2 regions of the Clostridium lapidicellarium genome follow, and region 1 is predicted to be linked to the other one. Evidence: predicted binding sites of a transcription regulator. Region 1 holds the regulator's gene; the other holds the start of a gene.

Region 1 (4,114 bases):
GTCAAGAGTCTTCATTGCTATCGGGAAACCTCTTCCCTCTTTTCCTACCAGGTTCTCTTTTGGAATTATGCAGTCCTCAAATATCAACTCGGTAGTGGAAGAAGCTCTTATGCCCATCTTGTTTTCCCTTTTACCTATGGAAAAACCCGGTGTTCCCTTTTCAAGTATAAATGCAGATATTCCATGGGTGCCCTTGCTCCTATCCGTCATAGCAAATACTATGAAGGTATCTGCAACTCCTCCGTTTGTAATGAATATTTTTTGTCCGTTTAAAACATAATGATCTCCGTCAAGGATAGCCTGGCTTTGCTGGCCCGAGGCATCAGTACCTGCATTGGGCTCTGTCAAGCCGAAAGCGCCAAGTTTTTCTCCCTTTGCCAGAGGTACCAAATATTTTTGTTTTTGTTCTTCTGTACCAAATTGTTCAAGCAGTGAAGCACAAAGCGAAGTATGTCCTGACAATATGACTCCTGTAGTGGCACAAGCTTTGGAAACCTCTTCAACAGCCAATATATAAGACAGCGTATCTCCACCTGCTCCGCCATATTTAACTGGAAAAGGGATTCCCAGCATACCGTATTTAGCCATTTTATCCACTGTTTCCTGAGGAAATCTCTCGGTTTCATCTATTTCAGCAGCTATCGGCTTAACTTCGTTTTCGGTAAATTCATCTACCATCTGTTTTACAAATTGTTGTTCCCTTGTTAATGTAAAATCCATTTATTTTACCCCCTAATATAGTTTCATACTATAAAATATAGCCTCCAAATTATTTATTCTTAAAATTTTTCTCTCTTTTTTCTACAAAAGCCGTCATTCCCTCTTTTTGATCTTCTGTAGAAAAGCATTCACCAAATACTTCTGATTCGTAAGCTGTAGCTGTATCTATGTCACATTGAATTCCCCTATTTATGGCAACTTTGCTCATTCTAACAGCTATAGGTGCATTGGCCACTATTGTATTTGCCAGTTTTTTTGCTTCTTCCAGCAAATTTTCAGGTTCATATACACCGTTTACCAGACCTATTCTAAAAGCCTCATCAGCCTTTATCATTTTTGCAGTATATATGAGTTCTTTGGCCATGCCCAGTCCAACTACTCTTGCAAGCCTTTGAGTTCCTCCAAAACCCGGAGTAATTCCCAGTCCTACTTCTGGTTGTCCAAATTTAGCTTTTGTAGAAGCCAACCTTATATCGCAAGCCAAGGAAAGTTCACATCCACCGCCTAGAGCAAAACCATTTACCGCTGCTATAACGGGTTTTTCCAAATTCTCAAGTTTTCTGAAAACTTTATTGCCAAGTCTGCCGAATTTTCTTCCTTCAACAGAATTGAAATCTTTCATCTCAGTTATATCTGCCCCAGCTACAAAAGATTTCCCTGAACCAGTAACTATTACAGCCAGCACAGTATCATCTGCTGCAATCTCATCCAGAGCGCCATTTATTTCGGTTACTGTCTCCGAATTCAAAGCATTGAGTGCCTTAGGCCTATTTATTGTAAGCAGTGCCAGTTTCCCCTCTTTTTTCAGAATAATATTCTTATATTCCATATTGACCCTCCCCAAAGTTTTAATAATTTTAATAAATTTATGATAAAATTATATGATAAAATTAAATGTTTTATCGCAACAATTGTTAATAATATCACAAATATATGCAATAATAGTCAAAGTAAAATCCTTTGCTTTAACTATTATTATATACTTTGAAGTTACATATTTCAATATAAATAGTATAATTATTGCTACTTTTATCTAAAATTCAGAATTTTATACTGTACAGCTGTATTTGTTAAACAAATTTTTATTCCATATCATTTAACAGACAACTTAAAATCAGCAAGCTGTCACTTAAATGTACACCTTCTACTTTCACATCATCCGGAACTACCAGATCCACCGGCGCAAAATTCCAAATACCCTTTACTCCATTTTTTACCAGTATATCACAAACTTTCTGTGCATTAATGCTCGGAACACATATTATACCTATATCTATAGTATTCTCCTTTAAAAAATCAGGCAGATAGTCAATATCTTTTATTTCAATATCTCTTATCCTAAGGCCAATGAGTTTAGGGTTTACATCAAATATAGATTTTAATTCAAACCCCAATTTTTCAAAGCCGGTATAATTAGCTATAGCCTGACCTATATTCCCTGCACCTATTATCACTGTTTTATACAATTTCACAAGGCCAAGTATATTGCATATCTGGCTATATAATTCACTTACATTATACCCGTAACCCTGCTGTCCAAAATCTCCAAAACAATTCAAGTCCTGTCTTATTTGGGAGGCTGTAAACCCTATTTTTTCACTCAATTCTTTTGAAGATATTCTATCTACGTCGTTTTTCATCAGATCGCCTAAATATCTATGATATTTGGGCAATCTCCTTATCACAGCCATCGATATATTTTTTTTCTTATCCATAAAGCACCTCGTATTTATAAAATTTATTATCTTATCTATTATTATATTTATATAATTTATACTATTATTTAATTATATCATATGTCAATAGCTTCTTTTTCTATTATCTAATACAATATTTCAAATTAGGACTACAAAAAAGTTATCACCAATAGTAAAATATTAATGGTTAAGGAAGGTGTTATTTACTCATGGTAGTTTTAAGTTGTAAGAACATCCATAAAAGCTATGGAATAAAAGTTGTACTTGAAAATGTAACTTTCAATATAAATGAAGGAGACAAAATAGGTCTCATAGGTCCAAATGGAGCTGGTAAATCCACTTTATTCAATATTTTGACCAATAAATCCAGTTATGACAGCGGAGATCTATATATAGACAAATCAAAAAACCTGGGATACCTAACTCAGCATTTGTCTTTAAATTCCTCAAATACAATATATAAAGAAATGTACACTGTATTTAAGGATCTCGTAAATCTGGAAAAAAAATTGGGCAAACTGGAAACTCTGATGAGTGAGCCCTATGACTCACATAATGAAGAGTATCATAATAAATTGATAAATGATTACACTACTTTCTCTGAAATCTATAAAAACAGGGGAGGATATACCTACAAGGCAGAGATAAATAAAACTTTAAAGGGTCTGGGATTTTCCGAAGAAGAATACAGCACACCCATAGATGTACTGAGCGGCGGCAAAAAAACACGTGTTGCACTTTGTAAACTCCTTCTTATAAAACCAGACATACTCTTGCTTGACGAACCGACAAACCACCTGGATTTAGATGCCATAGAATGGCTCGAGGACTATTTAAAATCCTACAAAGGTACTGTAATATCAATATCCCACGACAGATACTTTTTAGATGCCATAACCAGTTCAACTATAGAGCTTATAAATGGCCATATAAATTGCTACAACGGCAATTATACCAAATACCTGGAGCTTAAAAAGAAAAATTATGAAGTCCAGCTAAAAGCATACAATATACAGCAGGAGGAAATAAAAAAGCAGGAGGAAATCATTAAAAAATACAGATCTTTCAACAGAGAAAAAAGTATAAAAGCAGCAGAAAGCAGGGAAAAAAGGTTAAACAAACTAAAAAGAATATCCCCTCCTGACAAAGATAAAAAAATAAAAAATGTTACATTTGAAACCCGGCTAAACAGCGGAAATGATGTACTACAAGTAGAAAATTTAAGCAAGGGTTTCGACAGCAATACTCTATTTCAAAATTTAAATTTTAAAATAGAAAGAGGTGAAAAAACAGCAATTATTGGTGAAAATGGCTGTGGAAAAACCACACTTTTTAAAATAATTATGGGAAAAATCAAACCTGATACAGGAAAATGTCTATTGGGCAAGAATGTAAAAATAGGGTATTATGATCAGGAACAGTCCGATTTGGATCCTGAAAACACAATTCTGGAAGAAGTATGGAATAAATTTCCCAAATTAACTGATACAGAAATACGAAATTCATTAGCAAGCTTTCTTTTCACCGGAGATACAGTATTTAAAAAAATTTCTTCTCTAAGCGGAGGTGAAAAATGCAGGATAAACCTACTAAAATTAATTTTATCTAAATCAAACTTTCTGCTTTTAGATGAACCTACAAACCATCTGGATATAAATTCAAGAGAAGCTCTGGAAAATGCACTGTTAAACTACAGC
Region 2 (4,114 bases), on a different contig from region 1:
AAATCTTTAGTAGCCCAGATTGCCAGCACAGTTAATACAGCTATTATTATCCACTGATAAAATATACTGGATGTAATATCAAACTTATATCCAAATAATCGTATAGAAAAAACCATAGGCAATAACTCTTCCAAATTATCACTCCCTTTCTATAAAATATAGCTTTAAGGATATTTCCTATTCATTTTTTAGATCTAATCCGTATAAAATTAAAGAGATAAAATGCAGGCTGTAGCCTACCAAGTAAGCAAACATACCGCTTTTATTATATCTAAAAAGTATTAATGCAATAACACATACTAACAATACCCTAAATATAAAGCACAGCAGAGAAATCGACCTGTAGGAATCCTTAAATTTAAAAAGTGCAATTTCTGTAGACACTGCATTTATAACAATATTTACATATGCAATCCCAAATCCAAGAAAAACAAATATTAAATAGCTCCTGAATTTGAAATTAATTCCTATCACAGTGAATATAAGAAGTATAATTATGTCTAAAAAAGCGATCTTTTTTAACATATGTATAACATCTTTGCTCATTTTCTTTCCTCCAACTTAGCTTGGTAACTATTATACATCTCATATAAAGATAAATAAAATCCCACATTCTATGCATTTACATTATATTTCGTCATTTATTGCAATTTTTAAAGAGTTGCCGCTTATTTTAAAATGAAATAAACATATATTTATAGAAATCATAAAGTAATTATACCATAAATTTTTTCAATAAACTAATAATTTTACAATAGAACATCAATTAAGAAAAGTCTTTATCAATAATAAAAGCTGCAGCACTTTTCAAAATTTAAATATTTTGAAAAGTGTTACAGCTTTTATACTAAGTGCAGTATAAACTGAAATATCACAGACTACATTTCCACTATCATAGCAGTACCCATTCCACCGCCTATACACAATGTTGCAAGACCTTTTTTACAATTTCTCTTCTTCATTTCATAAAGCAGTGTAACAAGTATTCTTGCACCGGAACATCCAACTGGGTGTCCAAGGGCTATTGCTCCGCCATTTACATTGACTTTGCTCATATCAAGCTCTAAATCTTTAGCTACAGCTACGCTTTGAGCTGCAAATGCCTCATTTAATTCTATTAAATCCATATCCTCTACTTTTAAATTAGCTTTTTTCATTGCCACTTTAGTCGCATAGAATGGACCATAACCCATTATTTTAGGATCCAGGCCCCTGGTACCATAGGAAACGACTCTAGCAAGTGGTTTTATTCCCAATTCTTTTGCTTTATCCGCACTCATTACTACCAATGCTGCCGCTGCATCATTTATTCCAGAAGCATTTCCTGCCGTAACAGTTCCGTCCTTTTTAAATGCCGGTCTTAGCTTGGACAAAATTTCAGCTGTAGTTCCAAATCTAGGGAATTCATCTGTATCAAAGATTATTTCTCCCTTTTTCCTGTCCTTTATAGTAACTGGAACTATTTCGTCTTTAAATCTTCCGCTTTTTATAGCCTTTTCAGCTTTTTGCTGTGACGATGCTGAAAACTCATCCTGCATTTCTCTGGTTATATGCCATTTTTCAGCTACATTTTCTGCAGTAATTCCCATATGATAATTATTGAAGGCATCAAACAATCCATCTCGAAGCATGGAATCCACTACTTTTTTGTCTCCCATTCTAGCTCCCCACCTGCTGTTTTCAAGTAAATATGGAGCAGCAGACATATTTTCCATTCCTCCGGCAACAACTATGTCATCGTCTCCAACTTTTATAAGTTGGGTTGCCAAACTAACTGCCCTAAGTCCCGAACCACAGAGCTTATTAATGGTAAATGCCGGAATTTCTACAGGAATACCTGCATATACGGCAGCTTGTCTTGCAGGATCCTGACCGAGACCTGCCTGTAATACATTTCCCATTATAACTTCATTTACAAGTTCTGGTTTAACATTTGCTCTTTTAAGTGCTTCCTTTATAACTATAGTTCCTAATTTCACAGCGGAAACGTTTTTCAGACTCCCACCAAATTTTCCTATAGGTGTTCTTACAGCGCTTGCAATAACTACATCTCTCATAATTAATCCTCCTAAATTAAGTTATCTATTCATAATTTACTAAGTTTTCTGTCATCCCCTTTATTATACTAGTTTAATAAAATTTTATCAATATTTTTGTTAAAAAAAAAACAAACTTTTTTATAATTATTTTTAAAGCTGTCAAGCAAAACTTTTACCACATTCAGTGCATCTATTATTTTTCTATATTAAAATGTTTCAGGATAGCCGCCACTATTCTCTTGGAGGCCTTACCGTCACCATATGGATTTATGGCCCTGCTCATCATGTTATACTCATTTTGATTTGATATAAGTTCATTTGCCAGTTTAACTATATTATCTTCATCAGTACCAACCAATTTTACTGTTCCTGCTTTTACAGCCTCCGGCCTTTCGGTAACACCTCTAAGTACCAGCACAGGCTTCCCAAGATGAGGTGCCTCTTCTTGAAGGCCGCCCGAATCAGTCATAACCATATAGCACCTATTCATTAAATTGTGGGTTTCCTTTGTGTCCAATGGAGGCAGCAAATGCACTCTTGGAGTATTGCCCAATATTCTGTACACCGCATTTTTTACTATTGGATTTAAATGCACAAGATATATAATTTCCACCCCGGCATTGTCCTTTACAATTTTTTTAAGGGCGTTGCAGATATTTTCAATTCCCCTGCCCCAGTTCTCTCTTCTATGAGCCGTTACCAATATAACTTTTCTATGTACATAGTCTATTTGGTTTAATTCATTATTGTTAAATACGTAACCCTGTTCCACTGTAAAGTTCATGGCATCTATAACCGTATTTCCCGTAACAAATATTTTATCTTCAGGTACACCTTCCCTGAGAAGATTATTTTTAGAACCCACAGTAGGTGCAAAATGCAAATCGGCTATAGCGCCTGTAAGTCTCCTGTTCATTTCCTCAGGAAAAGGGAAGTATTTATCGTAAGTCCTAAGCCCAGCTTCCACATGTCCCACTTCTATTTTTTTATAAAATGCTGCTAAAGCACCTGCAAAAGTGGTAGTAGTATCTCCATGAACAATAACCAAATTCGGCTTTTCTCTTTCAAATATGCCCTCAAGTCCCTGAAGTACTCTTGTAGTTATCCCTGTTAAAGTCTGTTTGCTTTTCATTATGTTAAGATCAAAATCCGGCCTGATCCCAAAAAGACTCAGAACCTGATCAAGCATTTGTCTATGCTGGGCGGTAACACATACTTTATTTTCTATACTATCTATCTTCCCAAGTTCTTTGACTAAGGGAGCCATTTTTATTGCTTCAGGTCTTGTGCCAAATATTGCAATACTCTTGATTTTTTTCATACAAAATCCTCCATTTTACTCTCTACGCTTAAAAAAACCAACTTTCCAAGCTATTAAAATTAAAATAATCATCACTATAATCAATAAAAAATAAGATCTCTGTGCATTTATCTCCATGGCTACTACAGAAAAACTACCAAGGATTGCACTTATAACATACATTATTATAACAGCCTGTTTTTGTGTAAGGCCCATATCCAGAAGTCTGTGGTGCAAATGTCCTCTGTCAGCCTGCATAATAGGTTTCCCATTTATTTTTCTCCTTATTACAGCAAACAAAGTATCATATATAGGTATACCAAGTGCAAGTATAGGCACAGCTATAGAAAAAGCAGCTGCAGATTTTACAGCTCCTTCAATAGATATGGACGCAAGAAGGAACCCCAATAATTGTGCCCCTGCATCACCCATAAATATAGATGCCGGATTAAAATTATAGGGTAAAAATCCCGCTATAGATCCTGCCAAGATAATTGTAAGTATAGCAGCTTCATTCCTTCCGTTCAGCATTGCTATGATAAAAATGGTTATAGAAGATATAAGGGCAATACCTGCAGCCAATCCATCCAGACCGTCTATCAAATTTAATGCATTCGTAACTCCAATCACCCACACCAGTGTCAGTGGAATAGACATTATTCCTATGTTTACAAATTGATACAAACTGCTGAAAGGATTGGTAATAAGTACTATCTTAATTCCATAAACCATTAGAACCAAGGTGGCAGCCAATTGAAATAACAATTTACACCAG

What was found. The regulator Rex, encoded in region 1, represses fermentation and respiration genes when NADH is low (regulators of the CRP and FNR family bind a similar motif). The targets are predictions, from matches to a motif close to ATTGTTAANNNNTTAACAAT.
Region 2: AB8S09_RS03105 (acetyl-CoA C-acetyltransferase) is a predicted target of Rex. The motif match lies at 2,153-2,172, and genes of this name have one in related genera.

Annotation. Positions count from the first base shown of each region.
Region 1 is NZ_JBGFFE010000016.1:37,041-41,154, forward strand. Features, by position in the region: gene AB8S09_RS10950 (acyl-CoA dehydrogenase) at 1-720, opposite strand, end outside; gene AB8S09_RS10955 (short-chain-enoyl-CoA hydratase) at 770-1,549, opposite strand; gene AB8S09_RS10960 (redox-sensing transcriptional repressor Rex) at 1,803-2,435, opposite strand; gene AB8S09_RS10965 (ABC-F family ATP-binding cassette domain-containing protein) at 2,627-4,114, shown strand, end outside.
Region 2 is NZ_JBGFFE010000002.1:229,629-233,742, forward strand. Features, by position in the region: gene AB8S09_RS03095 (F0F1 ATP synthase subunit A) at 1-134, opposite strand, end outside; gene AB8S09_RS03100 (ATP synthase subunit I) at 178-546, opposite strand; gene AB8S09_RS03105 (acetyl-CoA C-acetyltransferase) at 879-2,057, opposite strand; gene wecB (non-hydrolyzing UDP-N-acetylglucosamine 2-epimerase) at 2,233-3,360, opposite strand; gene AB8S09_RS03115 (MraY family glycosyltransferase) at 3,376-4,114, opposite strand, start outside.